2 linked regions of the Cupriavidus taiwanensis LMG 19424 genome follow. Each later gene encodes a partner of the first gene's protein in a complex. Links are inferred from orthologs where the notes say so. Each region holds a gene or a part of one and is shown on either strand. Other genes may lie near its edges.

Region 1 (7,040 bases):
GGACATCGCCAACGTGGCGGCCTACTACTCGCAGCAGAACGCCGGCACGCAGAACAATTCCCTCAAGTAAGAGACCCCACATGAAGACGCTCAAGACGCTTTCGTTCGCGCTCGGCGCACTCGTGCTGGGTGCTGCCGCCATGCCGGCCTCGGCCGCCGACCTTGCCAACGGCAAGACGCTGGTGGAAAAGGGCAACTGCGTGGCCTGCCATGGCGCCGGCATGAACAAGCCGATCTCGCCCGACTACCCCAAGCTGGCCGGCCAGCATGCCGACTACCTGTACCACGCGCTGATGTCCTACCAGGTGTCGGGCAATGCGCTGGTGGGCCGTTCCAACGCGATCATGGCCGGCCAGGTCAACGCCAATCCGGCGGTCACCGACAAGGATGGCAAGCCGCGCCCGTTCACGCGCAAGGAACTGAAGGACATGGCCGCCTACATCGAGTCGCTGCCGGGCGACCTGGTGCTGAAGAAGTAATGGCCGGCGGCGCCCGCCGCCTGCACGCAAAAAGCCGCTTCGCTGGAAGCGGCTTTTTTTCGTCCGCGGCGGGGCTCAGGCCGGCCGCAGCCGGTGCGCCAACGCCGTCGACCCTTCAGTGTTGCTTCAGTTGCCGCTGCCCGACACGAGTCGGCGCTGGCGCACCGACTCGGCCAGGCCCTCGAGCACCTTGACCGAGTCGTCCCAGCCGATGCACGCATCGGTGACGGACTGGCCATAGGTCAGCTCGTCGACCGGCTGGCCCTGCACGTGGTCCTGGCGCCCGGCCACCAGGTGCGATTCGACCATCACGCCGATGATGCGCTGGTCGCCGGCGGCAATCTGGCGGCCGATGTCGGCGCACACCGGGATCTGGTTCTCATGCTTCTTGCTGCTGTTGGCATGCGAGGCGTCGATCATCAGGCGCGAGGCCAGGCCGGCCTTGGCGATGGCGTCGCACGCTTCCTGCACGCTGGCGGCGTCGTAGTTGGGCGCCTTGCCGCCGCGCAGGATCACGTGGCAGTCCTCGTTGCCCGAGGTCGACACGATCGCCGAATGCCCGCCCTTGGTCACCGACAGGAAATGGTGCGGCTGCGACGCGGCCTTGATCGCGTCGACCGCGATCTTGACGTTGCCGTCGGTGCCGTTCTTGAACCCGACCGGGCACGACAGTCCCGATGCCAGCTCGCGGTGCACCTGCGACTCGGTGGTGCGCGCGCCGATCGCGCCCCAGCTGACCAGGTCGGCGATGTATTGCGGGCTGATCATGTCGAGGTACTCGGTGCCGGTCGGCACGCCCATTTCGCTGATGGTCAGCAGCAGCTCGCGCGCGGTGCGCAGGCCGTCATTGATCTTGAAGCTGCCGTCCATGTGCGGGTCGTTGATCAGGCCCTTCCAGCCCACGGTGGTGCGCGGCTTCTCGAAGTACACCCGCATCACCACCTCCAGCTCGCCGGCGAAGCGCTCGCGCTGGACCTTGAGCAGCTTGGCGTATTCCAGCGCGGCGCGGGTATCGTGGATCGAGCAGGGTCCGATGATGACGATCAGACGGTCATCCATGCCGTGCAGGATGCGGTGCATGGCCTGGCGCGCGCCGTAGATCACGTCCGAAGCCTGTTCGGAGCAGCCAAACTCGCGGATCAGGTGCGCGGGCGGCAGCAGCTCCTTGAGTTCACGGATGCGCAGGTCGTCGGTGTTCTTCAGCATGATGGCTCCAGGATTCTTGTGAGGTCGTGAGAGTGTGGGAAAACAAACGGGTATAAAAAAACCGCCAGGGTCGCTGGCGGTCTTTTTTGTATTCGGGGCGCTGCTTACAGCCATCCCTCCCTATCCGCCAGCGGTGTGAGATCGCCAAAAAAGTAAAAGTAAAACTTAGCGGACATGGCGGAAAAAGGCGTTGGCTTGGGTCAGCTTGAAACGATTTTCTTCGCGGGCGCTGGATTTATGCTGCACTGCGTGGCAGAAAGGCAGGAAATTGCGCGCCGCTTCGATAATTTTCGTTGCGCATTGGCTGCTGGCCGCGCGACGAAGCATCTTTATAGCGCCTTTTGCCGGGGTTGGCAAGTGTCGACGCAGTCATGCCGTGCGCTGGCGCACCAACGCGGCTAACCGTCCGGCGCCGCCTTGCCGGCCGGGTCCTGCGGGCCGCATTCAGGCTTTTCCTGTTATAGCCCGGGGCTATATTGAAAGCGGGGAGCAGTGCGCACGGGGAGGTGCATCATGAGCGTCGATGAAGCGAGGCTGAATGCCTTCATGGAAAAATTCGTCGGCGATATCGGCGCGGTGATGCATGCCGCGACCGTGGTCGTCGGCGATGAACTGGGCCTGTACAAGGCGCTGGCGGAAAAGCCGATGACTGTCGCCATGCTGGCGGCCAAGACCCATACCGACGAGCGCTACCTGCGCGAATGGCTGTCGGCGCAGGCGGCCAGCGGCTACGTCGACTATGACGCTAGTTCGGCGCAGTTCAGCCTGAACGAAGAACAGGCCTTTGCGCTGGCACAGGAAGGCAGCCCGGCCTTTATCCCGGGCGCGTTCCAGATCGCCGTGGCGCAGTTCCGCGCGATTCCCAAAATGATCGATATCTTCCGCAATGGCCGCGGCCTGGGCTGGCACGAGCACGATCCCGCGCTGTTCCACGGCACCGAACGCTTCTTCCGGCCCGGCTATGCGGCGCACCTTGTGTCGGAATGGATTCCGGCGCTGGCAGGCATGGCGGCGCGGCTGGAGGCGGGGGCCATGGTGGCGGACGTAGGCTGCGGCCATGGCGCCTCGACCATCATCATGGCGCAGGCGTTTCCCGCGTCGCGCTTCGTCGGCTTCGACTACCATGAGCCCTCGGTGCGCCATGCGGCCGAGGCCGCGCGCCGCGCCGGCGTGGCCGAGCGCGTGCGCTTCGAGGTGGCCAGCGCCAAGGACTATGGCGGCAAGGACTATGACCTGGTGGCGGTGTTCGACTGCCTGCACGACATGGGCGATCCCGTGGGCGCGGCGCGCCATGTGCGAGAGACCCTGCGCGCCGACGGCGCCTGGATGATCGTCGAGCCCTTTGCCAACGATGCGCTGGAGCAGAACCTGAATCCGGTAGGCCGGGTGTTCTACTCCGCGTCGACCTTCATCTGCACGCCGGCATCGCGCTCGCAGGAAGTCGGCCTGTGCCTGGGCGCACAGGCGGGCGAGGCGCGCATGCGTGCGGTGGCGGAGCAGGCAGGCTTCCGCAGCTTCCGCCGCGCGGCGCAGACGCCGTTCAATCTGGTGTATGAAGTGCGGCCGTAAGGGTGTGGCCGTCCGGGATGCTGATTGCGTGCTCCCTCTCCCGCACGCTGGAGAGGGGAGCAAACCCCCTGTCAGACAGCGGCCTCAGGCCGTCCCGCCCACCGTCATATTCTCGATGCGCAGCGTCGGCTGGCCCACGCCCACCGGCACGCTCTGGCCTTCCTTGCCGCACACGCCCACGCCCGAATCCAGCCGCATGTCGTTGCCGATCATGGTCACGTCCTTGAGCGATTCCGGGCCGTTGCCGACCAGGGTCGCGCCCTTGACCGGGTAGGTGATCTTGCCGTCCTCGATCATATAGGCCTCGCTCGCCGAGAACACGAACTTGCCGTTGGTGATGTCGACCTGGCCGCCGCCAAAGTTGACCGCATACAGGCCCTTCTTGACGCTGGCGATGATTTCCTGCGGGTCCTTGTCGCCGTTGAGCATGTAGGTGTTGGTCATGCGCGGCATCGGCAGCGCGGCATAGCTTTCGCGGCGCGCGTTGCCGGTGACCGGCATCTTCATCAGGCGCGCGTTGAGCGTGTCCTGGATATAGCCGCGCAGGATGCCGTCCTCGATCAGCGTTGTGCACTGGGTCGGGTTGCCTTCATCGTCCAGGTTGAGCGAGCCGCGGCGGTTGGCCAGCGTGCCGTCGTCTACCACGGTCACGCCCCTGGCCGCGACGCGCTCGCCCATGCGGCCGGCAAACGCCGACGAGCCCTTGCGGTTGAAGTCGCCTTCCAGCCCGTGGCCGACCGCCTCGTGCAGCAGCACGCCGGGCCAGCCGGGGCCCAGCACCACGGTCATCGCGCCGGCCGGGGCCGGGCGCGCATCCAGGTTGACCAGCGCCGACGACACCGCCTCGTCCACGTACTGCTGCAGCAGCGCATCGGTGAAATAGCCGTAGGCATAGCGGCCGCCGCCGCCGGACGAGCCGATCTCGCGGCGCCCGCCCTGTTCGGCGATCACCGTGACCGAGACCCGCACCAGCGGGCGCACGTCGGCGGCGATCACGCCGTCGCTGCGCGCTACCAGCACCACGTCGTACTCGCCCGCCAGGCCCGCCATGACCTGCACCACGCGCGGATCCTTGGCGCGCGCCATGCGCTCGATGCGCTCGAGCAGCGCCACCTTTTCCGCCGCGCTCATCGAGTCGAGCGGGTCGTTGGGCGAGTACAGGTTGCGCCCCGCTTGCGTGGCCAGCTCGCCGGCGACCTTGATACGGCCGCTGCCGGCCTTGCCGATGGTGCGCGTGGCGGCTGCCGCCTGCGACAGCGCGGGCAGGCTGATTTCATCCGAGTAGGCGAAGGCGGTGCGGTCGCCCGAGACCGCGCGCACGCCCACGCCCTGGTCGATGCTGAAGCTGCCCGACTTGACGATGCCTTCTTCCAGGCTCCAGGCCTCGTTGCGGGTGTACTGGAAGTACAGGTCGGCGTAGTCGACCTTGTGCGTGAAGATATCGGCCAGCACGCGCTGGAGCCTGGCTTCGTCCAGGCCGTACGGCGCCAGCAGCAGTTGCTGCGCGGTGGCCAGGTTGCGGATTCCGAGATCGCCGGCGTTCATGAGAGGTCCTTTTTTTCCTGTGGCCGCGCGGGCTGGCCGGCGCGGCAGACAATCCTGTGGGCGAGGGCGCCATCGGCCCCCGCAGTTGCGTACATGCTACAGCACCCGGTGCCGCAATGCCGGCAGGTTCTGCCGGACTTCCTCCAGCCGCGCCGGGTCGATCACGCCGCCGACCACGCCTTCGCCTTCGGGCAGCATCGCCAGCACTTCGCCCCACGGGTCCACCAGCATCGAATGGCCCCAGGTGCGCCGGCCGTTCTCGTGCTTGCCGCCTTGAGCCGCCGCCAGCACATAGCACTGGTTTTCGATGGCGCGGGCGCGCAGCAGGATTTCCCAGTGGGCCTGCCCGGTGGTGTAGGTGAAGGCGGCCGGCATCAGGATCAGGCTGGTGCCGCCGTCTGCGGCCAGGCCGCGGTACAGCTCCGGGAAGCGCAGGTCGTAGCACACCGACATCGCCACCCGGCCGCAGGGCGCATCGAAGCTGACCGGCGTGCGCCCGGCCAGGATGGTGCGCGATTCGTCATAGCTTTCGGTGCCGCGGGTGAAGCCGAACAGGTGGATCTTGTCGTAGCGCGCGATGCGCTCGCCGCGCGGGTTGAAGGCGAGCGAGGTGTTGTACACGCGCTGCGGGTCATCGCACCACATCGGCAGCGTGCCGCCCACCAGCCAGATGCCATGGCGGCGCGCCGTGTCGGCCAGGAACTGCTGCACCGGGCCGTCGCCGTCGTGCTCGCGCACGGCAACCTTGTCGGATTCGGCGCGGCCCATGATGCAGAAGTACTCGGGCAGCAGCACCAGTTCGGCACCGCCGGCGGCGGCCTCGGCGATGCGCGCCTCGGCGCGCGCCAGGTTGGCGTCAAGCGAGGTGCCGGTCACGGTCTGGACGGCGGCAACGCGGAACGGGGCAGGGCTGGCAGAACTGGCTGGGGTCATGGGGGCGGCATCTTCTTCTAGCGCGGGAAGGCCGGGTCCGCGCGGTTCTGGAAGGTCGGGCCTTGCGCCTTATTGTCCTCCACTTTGCCGACCTGTGGGTTGGCCCAGCTGCCCGAGATGCGGTAGTGCTGGGTGAACATCTTGGAGAACTCGTCGGCGAACAGCAACTGCGCGGCGAGCGTGCCGATGCCCAGCGCCGGATTGATGAAGGCCGCAGCGATGGAGGTGGTGGTGGCATTGATGCGCGGCACCACCTCGACGCGCAGGTCCTGGGTTTCGCGCAGCAGGTTGGCCGTGCCGCTCATGCTGGCGATGATCTGCGGGCTGCGCAGGCGGAAGTCCTGGATCGTGCCGACGCCGTTCTCGATGGTGCCGCTGCCGGTGATGCGGTCGAACAGCAGCCCGCGGCCCGACAGCGTACGGAAGTCCAGCGTGGCAAAGCGCAGCAGGCCTTGCAGGCTGAGCACGCCGAGCAGGCGCGCCGCGCCCGGCTCGACGCTGAGGATCTGGCCGTTCTCGAGGTCCAGCGACAGCTTGCCGGTCAGCGTCGGGTAGTCGATCGACAGCGGCGAGCCGCGCCACGCCACGCGGCCCTCGAGCTTGCCCTTGCCGTCGCTGAGCGTATGCGGCAGCCCCAGGCGGTCCAGCGTCGCGCCGGCATCGCGCACGTCGATGGCGAACGACAGCAGCGTGCGGCGCTCGGCGGTGGCGTCGGCGCGCAGGCGGCGCGGCACGCGCCAGCTGCCGTTGCCGGTGAGCGTGGCGCCGGGCTGTTCGATCTGCAGCTTGTCCAGGGTCCATACCGGATCGGTGCCGCCGGCGCCGGTCTCGGTATGCGCCTTGACCTCGAGCTTGCCGAAGTCGTGGCCGCGCAGCATGAACTGCTCGGCAACCAGGTCGATCGCGGGCAAGGTGTCGATGCTGCTGGCCAGCGCATCGACCACGTTGTGCTCGTCGCTGGCATCGGGCACGTTCAGGCGTGCCAGGCGCAAGCGCAGCGAACCGGCGGCAGCCGTCGCGCCCGGGCGCCATTGCACCGCGCCGGCAACCTGGCGCGAGTCGACCCTGGCGTTCCAGCCGTCGGCTTCGCGGCTGGCGTCGAGCGAGACCTCGTCCAGCGTGCGGCCCATGCCGTGCAGCGAGCGCGCGCGCAGCGCGATGCGGTTCGGCAGGAACGGCGAGGGCGGCTCGTCGGCGGCCGCAGCGGCAGTGCTGCCGCCTTCGCCGGCGCCACCGGCGAAGGCGGCGCGCCAGGCATCGATATCGAGCCGGTCGAAGGTGGCCGCGGCGCTGACGCCGGCCGCCGGC
Region 2 (7,022 bases), 1.2 Mb from region 1 along the record:
CCTGCCCATGTTCGAGCGCATCGTCTCCATCATCACGCCGGTCATCCTGATCATCCTGGTCGGGTGGCTGTACGGGCGCAAGGCCCATCCGGACATGGCGGGCATCAACCGCGCCACGCTGGACGTGATCGCGCCGCTGCTGGTGGTGTCGGCCTTCGTCAGCAAGGACTTCGTGCTGGCCGACCAGCTGGTGCTGCTGGGTTGCGCGGTGGCGGTGGTGCTGGGCTCGGGGGTGCTGGCGTGGGGGCTGGCGCGGTGGATGAAGGTCGATCCGCGCACCTTCGTGCCGCCGATGATGTTCAACAACTGCGGCAATATGGGCTTGCCGCTGTCCGTGTTCGCCTTCGGCCCGGCCGGGCTGGCGCCCGCCGTGGCGCTGTTCGCGGCGTCGAACCTGATGCACTTCACCATCGGCATGAAGATCGTCAACCGGCATGCGTCGCTGGCGCAGATCGCACGCAACCCCATGGTGCTGGCAACCGTGGCGGGCGTGGCGCTGGCGCTGGCGCGGCCGTGGTTCACGCTGCCGGACCCGGTCTACCAGTCGGTCAAGCTGCTGGGCGATGCCACCGTGCCGCTGATGCTGTTTGCGCTGGGCGTGCGCATGAAGGACGTGAGCCTGCGCAACTGGGGCATGGGGCTGGTTGGCGCGGCGGTGTGTCCGCTGACGGGCATCGCCGTGGCGCTGGGGCTGGCGCACTGGGTGCCGCTGACCGAACTGCAGCGCGGCCTGCTGTTCGTGTTCGCGGCGTTGCCGCCGGCGGTGCTGAATTTCCTGGTGGCGGACCATTTCCGGCAGGAGCCGGACCAGGTGGCGTCGATCGTGCTGCTGGGCAATATCGCCGCGGTGGCGTTCGTGCCGGTGGGGCTGTACCTGGGCTTGCGCTGAGGCGGCAGGCCCGCGCGGCGCTTGCCGGCGGGCATGGAGTTGTCCGTCAGGCCGCGGGCTTGGCCCGCACGGCGTTCTTGGGACGCCAGGCCTTGACGATGGCCTCGTCGGTTTCCATGTAGGGGCCACCGATCAGGTCGATGCAATACGGCACCGCGGCAAAGATGCCTTGCACCACCGGCTTGCCGTCGGCGTCACGCAGGCCTTCCAGCGTTTCGCGGATCGCGCGCGGCTGGCCGGGCAGGTTGATGATCAGCGCGGCGCGGCTGGCGGTCTCGCGGATCACCGCCACCTGGCGCGACAGGATCGCGGTCGGCACGAAATGCAGGCTGACCTGGCGCATCTGCTCGCCAAAGCCCGGCATCTCCTTGGTGCCCACGGCCAGCGTGGCCTCGGGCGTCACGTCGCGGCGCGCGGGGCCGGTGCCGCCGGTGGTCAGCACCAGGTCGCAGCCGGCCACGTCGACCAGCTCGATCAGCGTGCGCGAGATCTGCGCCGGCTCGTCGGGGATCAGCCGCTCCACCGCCTGCCAGGGCGAGGTCAGCGTGCGCCCGAACCACTCGCGCAGCGCCGGGATGCCCTCGTCCTGGTAGGTGCCGGCCGAGGCGCGGTCCGAGATCGAAACGAAGCCGACGACGAGTTCGTCGGGATGGTGGCGGACAACCGGCTGGGTGGTCTGGGTCATGCCTCGGGCTCCGGATGGTCGGGGTTTGTTTCCTCGGCGGCGCGGCCCTTGCCGTCCTTCAGGTCCAGCGCCGTCTTGATCGCCTGGAACAGCTCGCGGAAATAGCGCGGGGGCTTGCCCAGCTCTTTTTCCTTGCGCGCGTTGCGGATGGTGTTGCGCAGCGCCTGCACGTCGATGCCGGGATGCTCGCCGAGGAAGCGCGTCAGCGCCGCGTCTTCGGCCAGCAGCAGCTCGCGCCAGCGCTCGATCAGATGCATGCGGGCGGTTTCGGCCTTGCTGGTGCCCTTGAAGCCTTCCAGCGCTTGCCGGATCACCTCGACCTCTTCATCCTCGAGGCCGCGCATGATCTTGCCGACGTACTGCATCTGGCGGCGCTTGCCTTCGTGGCTGGTGATGCGGCGCGCCTGATGGATGGCATCGGCGAGCGCCTCGGGCATCGGCACGCGTGCCAGGCGGTCCTTGGCCAGCGCCTCGAGTTCTGCGCCAAGGTCTTGCAGGGCGGTCATGTCGCGCTTGCGCTGCGACTTGCTTTTCGGTTCGTCGTCTTCCGGCTCGGGGGCAAAGCCTCCGGGAAAGCGCGCGCCTTGGGAGTTACGGGAATTTCGCGTCATGCCCGGCATTTTATCTTGCTATGATTGCCGCTTGGACTTTTGATGACACCCGCCCAGCATGGACCAGATCGCCGAACAGACCGCGCATTTCACCTACACCCAGGCCCAGCTCAGCGAGATGGCCGCCGATGTGCTGCGGGTGGCACGCGAGCTGGGGGCGACCGACGCCGCCACCGAGATCTCCGAAGGCAGCGGCCTGTCGGTGTCGGTGCGCAAGGGCCAGGTCGAGACCATCGAGCAGAACCGCGACAAGGTGGTCGGGGTCACGGTGATGATCGGCAAGCGCCGCGGCAACGCCAGCACCTCGGACTTCTCGCCGGCCGCGCTGCGCGCCACTGCCGAGGCGGCCTACAACATCGCCCGCTTCACCGCCGAGGATGACTGCGCCGGCCTGGCCGAAGAGGAACTGCTGGAGCGCGCGCCGCAGGACCTGGACCTGTTCCACCCGTGGGCGCTCGACGCCGAAGCCGCGATCGACATCGCCACCCGCGCCGAGGCCGCCGCCTTCGCGGTATCGCCGCGCATCCGCAACAGCGACGGCGCCAGCGTCTCGGCCCAGCATTCGCAGTTCGTGCTGGCGACCACGCGCGGCTTCAGCGGCGGCTATCCGTATTCGCGCCATTTCATCTCGTGCGCGCCGATCGCCGGCAGCGGCAGCGGCATGCAGCGCGACGACTGGTATTCGTCCAAGCGCTCGCCGCTGGCGCTGGCCGCGCCCGAGGACATCGGCCGCTACGCCGCCGAGCGCGCGCTGGCGCGGCTGCAGGCGCGCAAGCTGACCACGCGCCGCTGCCCGGTGCTGTTCGAGGCGCCGCTGGCCGCGGGGCTGCTGGGCGCCTTCGTGCAGGCCGTCTCGGGCGGGGCGCTGTACCGCAAGTCCACCTTCCTGTGCGATTCGCTGGGCCAGACCGTGTTCGCCCCGCATGTCCAGATCCATGAACAGCCGCATGTGCCGGGTGCCATGGGCAGCGCCCCGTTCGACGAAGAGGGCGTACGCACGCGCGAGCGCGACGTGGTCAAGGATGGCGTGGTGCAGGGCTATTTCCTCTCCACCTATTCGGCGCGCAAGCTCGGCATGCAGACCACCGGCAATGCCGGCGGCTCGCACAACCTGACGCTGTCGAGCAGCCTGACCCAGCCCGGTGACGATTTCCCGGCCATGCTGCGCAAGCTGGGCACTGGCCTGCTGGTGACCGAACTGATGGGGCAGGGCGTCAATTACGTGACCGGCGACTATTCGCGCGGCGCATCGGGCTACTGGGTCGAGAACGGCGTGATCCAGTACCCGGTCGAGGAAATCACCATCGCCGGCAACATGGCGGAGATGTTCAAGCAGATCGTCGCGATCGGCGCCGATGCGCTGGTGCGCGGCACCAAGGAAACCGGCTCGATCCTGCTCGAACAGATGACGATCGCGGGGAACTGAGCGGCATCGGCTCCCAGAAAAAAAGCGGGCCAAAGCCCGCTTTTTTTATTTCATGCGCCGCTCACGATTCTTGCGAAGGCGGCCGCTCGTACGTGACGAAGGCGTAGTCGAAGCCGTTCGCTGCCGAATGATGGGTCTCGCGCGCGGTTTCGATCCACTGGGTGCGGTCGATCTCGGGGAAAAACGCGTCGCCCTCCACGTCCGCATCGATCTCGGTCACCACCAGCCGGTCCGCGCTCGGCATGGCTTCGGCATACAACTGTGCGCCGCCGATCAGGAAGATCTGCTCGGCGCCCACGCACAGGCGCTGGGCGTCTTCCAGCGACGGTGCCACCTCGGCGCCCTCGAGGCGCAGGTCGGGGTTGCGGCTGACCACGATATTGCGGCGCCCCGGCAGCGGGCGGCCGATCGAATCCCAGGTCTTGCGCCCCATGATCACGGGCGCGCCCATGGTGGTGCGCTTGAAGTGCGCCAGGTCTTCGGGCAGGCGCCACGGCAGCGTGTTGTCGCGGCCGATGGTGCCGTTGCGGGCGCGGGCTACAACCAGGGTCAGCAGCGTCATACGGCCACCGGTGCCTTGATGGCGGGATGCGACTGGTAGCCGGCCAGTTCGAAGTCTTCGTAGCGGTAGTCGAAGATGCTGTCGGGCCGGCGCAGGATCTTCAGTTGCGGCAGCGCCAGCGGCTCGCGCGCCAGCTGCGTCTGCACCTGCTCGAAATGGTTGTTGTACAGGTGGCAGTCGCCGCCGGTCCAGATAAAGTCGCCCACTTCCAGCCCGGTCTGCTGCGCCATCATGTGGGTCAGCAGCGCATAGCTGGCGATATTGAACGGCACCCCCAGGAAGATGTCGGCGCTGCGCTGGTACAGCTGGCACGAGAGCCGGCCGTCGGCCACGTAGAACTGGAAGAACGCGTGGCAGGGCGGCAGCTTCATGCGCGGGATGTCGGCCACGTTCCAGGCCGACACGATCAGCCGGCGCGAATCCGGGTTGGCGCGGATCTGCGCCACCAGCTCGGTGATCTGGTCGATATGGCGGCCGTCCGGCGCGGGCCACGAGCGCCATTGCGAGCCGTAGACCGGGCCCAGTTCGCCGTGCTCGTCGGCCCACTCGTCCCAGATCGTGACGCCGTGCTCCTGCAGCCAGCGCACGTTGGTCGAGCCCTGCAGGAACCACAGCAGTTCATAGATGATCGACTTCAGGTGCAGCTTCTTGGTGGTGACCACCGGGAAGCCTTCGCGCAGGTCGAAGCGCATCTGGTAGCCGAACACCGAGCGCGTGCCTGTGCCGGTGCGGTCGGCCTTGTCGGTGCCATGCTCGTAAACATGGCGCATGAAGTCGAGGTACTGTTTCATCGGCGCGGGGCGGGATGGAAGAGGTGGCGCGGGCGCCTGGGCCCGCAAAGCTGGCATTTTAAAGCAAGACGGGCCGCCCCTCCGGGCGGCCCGTCCTTTGCGGCAGGGCCAGGGCACGGGGCCCTGGCGCCGGAGGCAGGCTTAGTGGCTGCCAGCCGGCTCCTGCTGCTGCTCGCGGCGCTTCTGCACCAGGTAGCCGGCGCCCAGCACGCCGCCGACGATCAGCACGTACAGGCCCCAGTTGATCACCGGGTTGGCTTCGAAGAACGCCTTGATCATCGGCTCGTGCACGATCATCTTGACCGCCGTGAAGGCCAGCACGCCGGCGCCCAGGTAGATGATGACCGGGAAGCGGGCCATCAGCTTGAGCACCAGGCTCGAGCCCCACACCACGATGGGGATGCTGATCAGCAGGCCCAGCACCACCAGCAGGAAGCTGCCGTGCGCGGCGCCGGCCACGGCCAGCACGTTGTCAACGCCCATCACCGCATCGGCGATGATGATGGTCTTCATCGCGCCCCACAGCGTCGAGGCACCGGTGCCATGCTCGTCGCCGTCGCCTTCGTCGGACAGCAGCTTGTAGGCAATCCACACCAGCGCCAGGCCGCCCACCAGCATCAGGCCCGGAATCTTCAGCAGCCAGACCACGCCGATCGTCATGGCCGAGCGGACCACCACGGCACCCACGGTACCCCAGATAATGGCCTTCTTCTGCAGGTGGGGCGGCAGGTTGCGTGCCGCCAGCGCGATCACGATGGCATTGTCCCCGGCCAGCACCAGGTCGATGACGACGATGGACAGCAGCGCCGTCAGGAATTGCATCGTGAACAGATCGGTAAACCACTCCATGAACTCTCCTCAGGTACGAATCAGCGCAAGCGCGCGCATTGGGTTCGCCTGGATTCACGTGCACGGAGCATGGGGGCGCCTTTGCAAACCATGAAGTCCAGGTTGCAAAGGTCTTGCTCGACCACTGGCGCGGTATGCGCGCCGGTAGTCAGCACAACCGGGGACTGCTGTCCCGGAATGACGATTGTGCTAAGGGCATCGGCCCCGGAGCTACTCCCCTTTGAGGGACACGGCCGTTCAGGGCCGCGTTGGGCGGGATTATAAACGAACTGCAAGGGACATGCCGAATTAGGAAAGATACTGACTCAAGTTCGTTGAGGTGCCGTAGTCGTCGCGTCATGCCGCCTGTGCCGCCACCCTGCTGCGCCGGCAGCGATGACGGCGATGACGACGATTTCGCGCCCGTTCCGGCATTGGGGTGCGCGATCGGCCGGATCGGCCTATCCTTTAGGTTCGGCTCCGACCGATGCGCCGCGGACAGCACAGGCACGCATTGCGGAGACCGGCGCGCACGACATGCACAGCGCGGCCTTGGGGAATACGCAGTGAAGCAGTGCCCATTTGCGACCACACAAGGAAAACGACATGCCGGCTGTCCCGAACCCGCCGAACCCGCCCGCACACCATAAAGCCTCGCAGACGCCTCTTCCGCCCCTGAACCACCATAACGGCCACGCCGTGGCCCCGCCCGCGCTGGTGGCGCTGGCCGGTGGCCGCGCGCCGCGCCCTGCGCAACCGGAGTTCGTGCAGCAGTACCGCGAAGACAGCGGCGCGCTGCGCGACCAGGTACTGTCGGGCCTGCGCGCCGCGCAGGCGGCCATCAGTCCCAAGTTCTTCTACGATGTGCTGGGCTCGCGCCTGTTCGAGGCCATCACCGACCTGCCCGAGTACTACCCCACCCGCACCGAGGCTGCGATCTTTGCCAGCGCGGCACCCGCCATCGCGGCGCGCGCCGGCAGCGGCTGCGTGCTGGTGGACCTGGGCGCGGGCAACTGCGAGAAGGCGGCGCGGCTGTTCGGCAGCCTGCGCCCGGCGCAGTACGTGGCGGTCGATATCTCGGTCGAGTTCCTGCGCGCGACGCTGTCGTCGCTGCAGCAGCAGCATCCCGACATTCCCATGCTGGGTCTGGGCGCAGACCTGTGCGCGCCGTTCGACCTGCCGGCCAAGGTCAGGCGCGGCAGGCGCCTGTTCTTCTATCCGGGCTCGAGC

The links. The genes of interacting proteins can lie anywhere in the genome.
Region 2: the proteins of tldD (region 1) and pmbA are in contact, whole or in part, in a solved structure (PDB 5NJ9), measured with the Escherichia coli proteins. The link is inferred for Cupriavidus taiwanensis LMG 19424 from one-to-one orthologs.

What each region holds. Positions count from the first base shown.
Region 1 is NC_010528.1:1,126,365-1,133,404, forward strand. Bases 2,570-5,543 are described here. They hold tldD (metalloprotease TldD), read right to left. Parts: upstream 4,800-5,543; coding sequence 3,339-4,799; downstream 2,570-3,338. Other genes in these bases: RALTA_RS05260 (class I SAM-dependent methyltransferase), read left to right, coding at 2,570-3,254; RALTA_RS05270 (carbon-nitrogen hydrolase family protein), read right to left, coding at 4,896-5,543. In the rest of the region: RALTA_RS05245 (c-type cytochrome), read left to right, coding at 1-70; RALTA_RS05250 (c-type cytochrome), read left to right, coding at 81-479; 3-deoxy-7-phosphoheptulonate synthase AroG, read right to left, coding at 606-1,685; RALTA_RS30235 (hypothetical protein), read right to left, coding at 1,851-2,012; more of RALTA_RS05260, read left to right, coding at 2,199-2,569; more of RALTA_RS05270, read right to left, coding at 5,544-5,732; RALTA_RS05275 (YhdP family protein), read right to left, coding at 5,750-7,040. UniProt on the Escherichia coli protein: Metalloprotease involved in CcdA degradation. Suppresses the inhibitory activity of the carbon storage regulator (CsrA).
Region 2 is NC_010528.1:2,323,918-2,330,939, reverse strand. The notes cover bases 1,472-4,427. They hold pmbA (metalloprotease PmbA), read left to right. Parts: upstream 1,472-2,243; coding sequence 2,244-3,611; downstream 3,612-4,427. Other genes in these bases: RALTA_RS10645 (thymidylate synthase), read right to left, coding at 4,170-4,427; RALTA_RS10650 (dihydrofolate reductase), read right to left, coding at 3,673-4,173; yjgA (ribosome biogenesis factor YjgA), read right to left, coding at 1,571-2,185; mog (molybdopterin adenylyltransferase), read right to left, coding at 1,472-1,574. Outside these bases: RALTA_RS10670 (AEC family transporter), read left to right, coding at 8-889; more of mog, read right to left, coding at 936-1,471; more of RALTA_RS10645, read right to left, coding at 4,428-4,964; RALTA_RS10640 (TerC family protein), read right to left, coding at 5,106-5,813; egtD (L-histidine N(alpha)-methyltransferase), read left to right, coding at 6,399-7,022.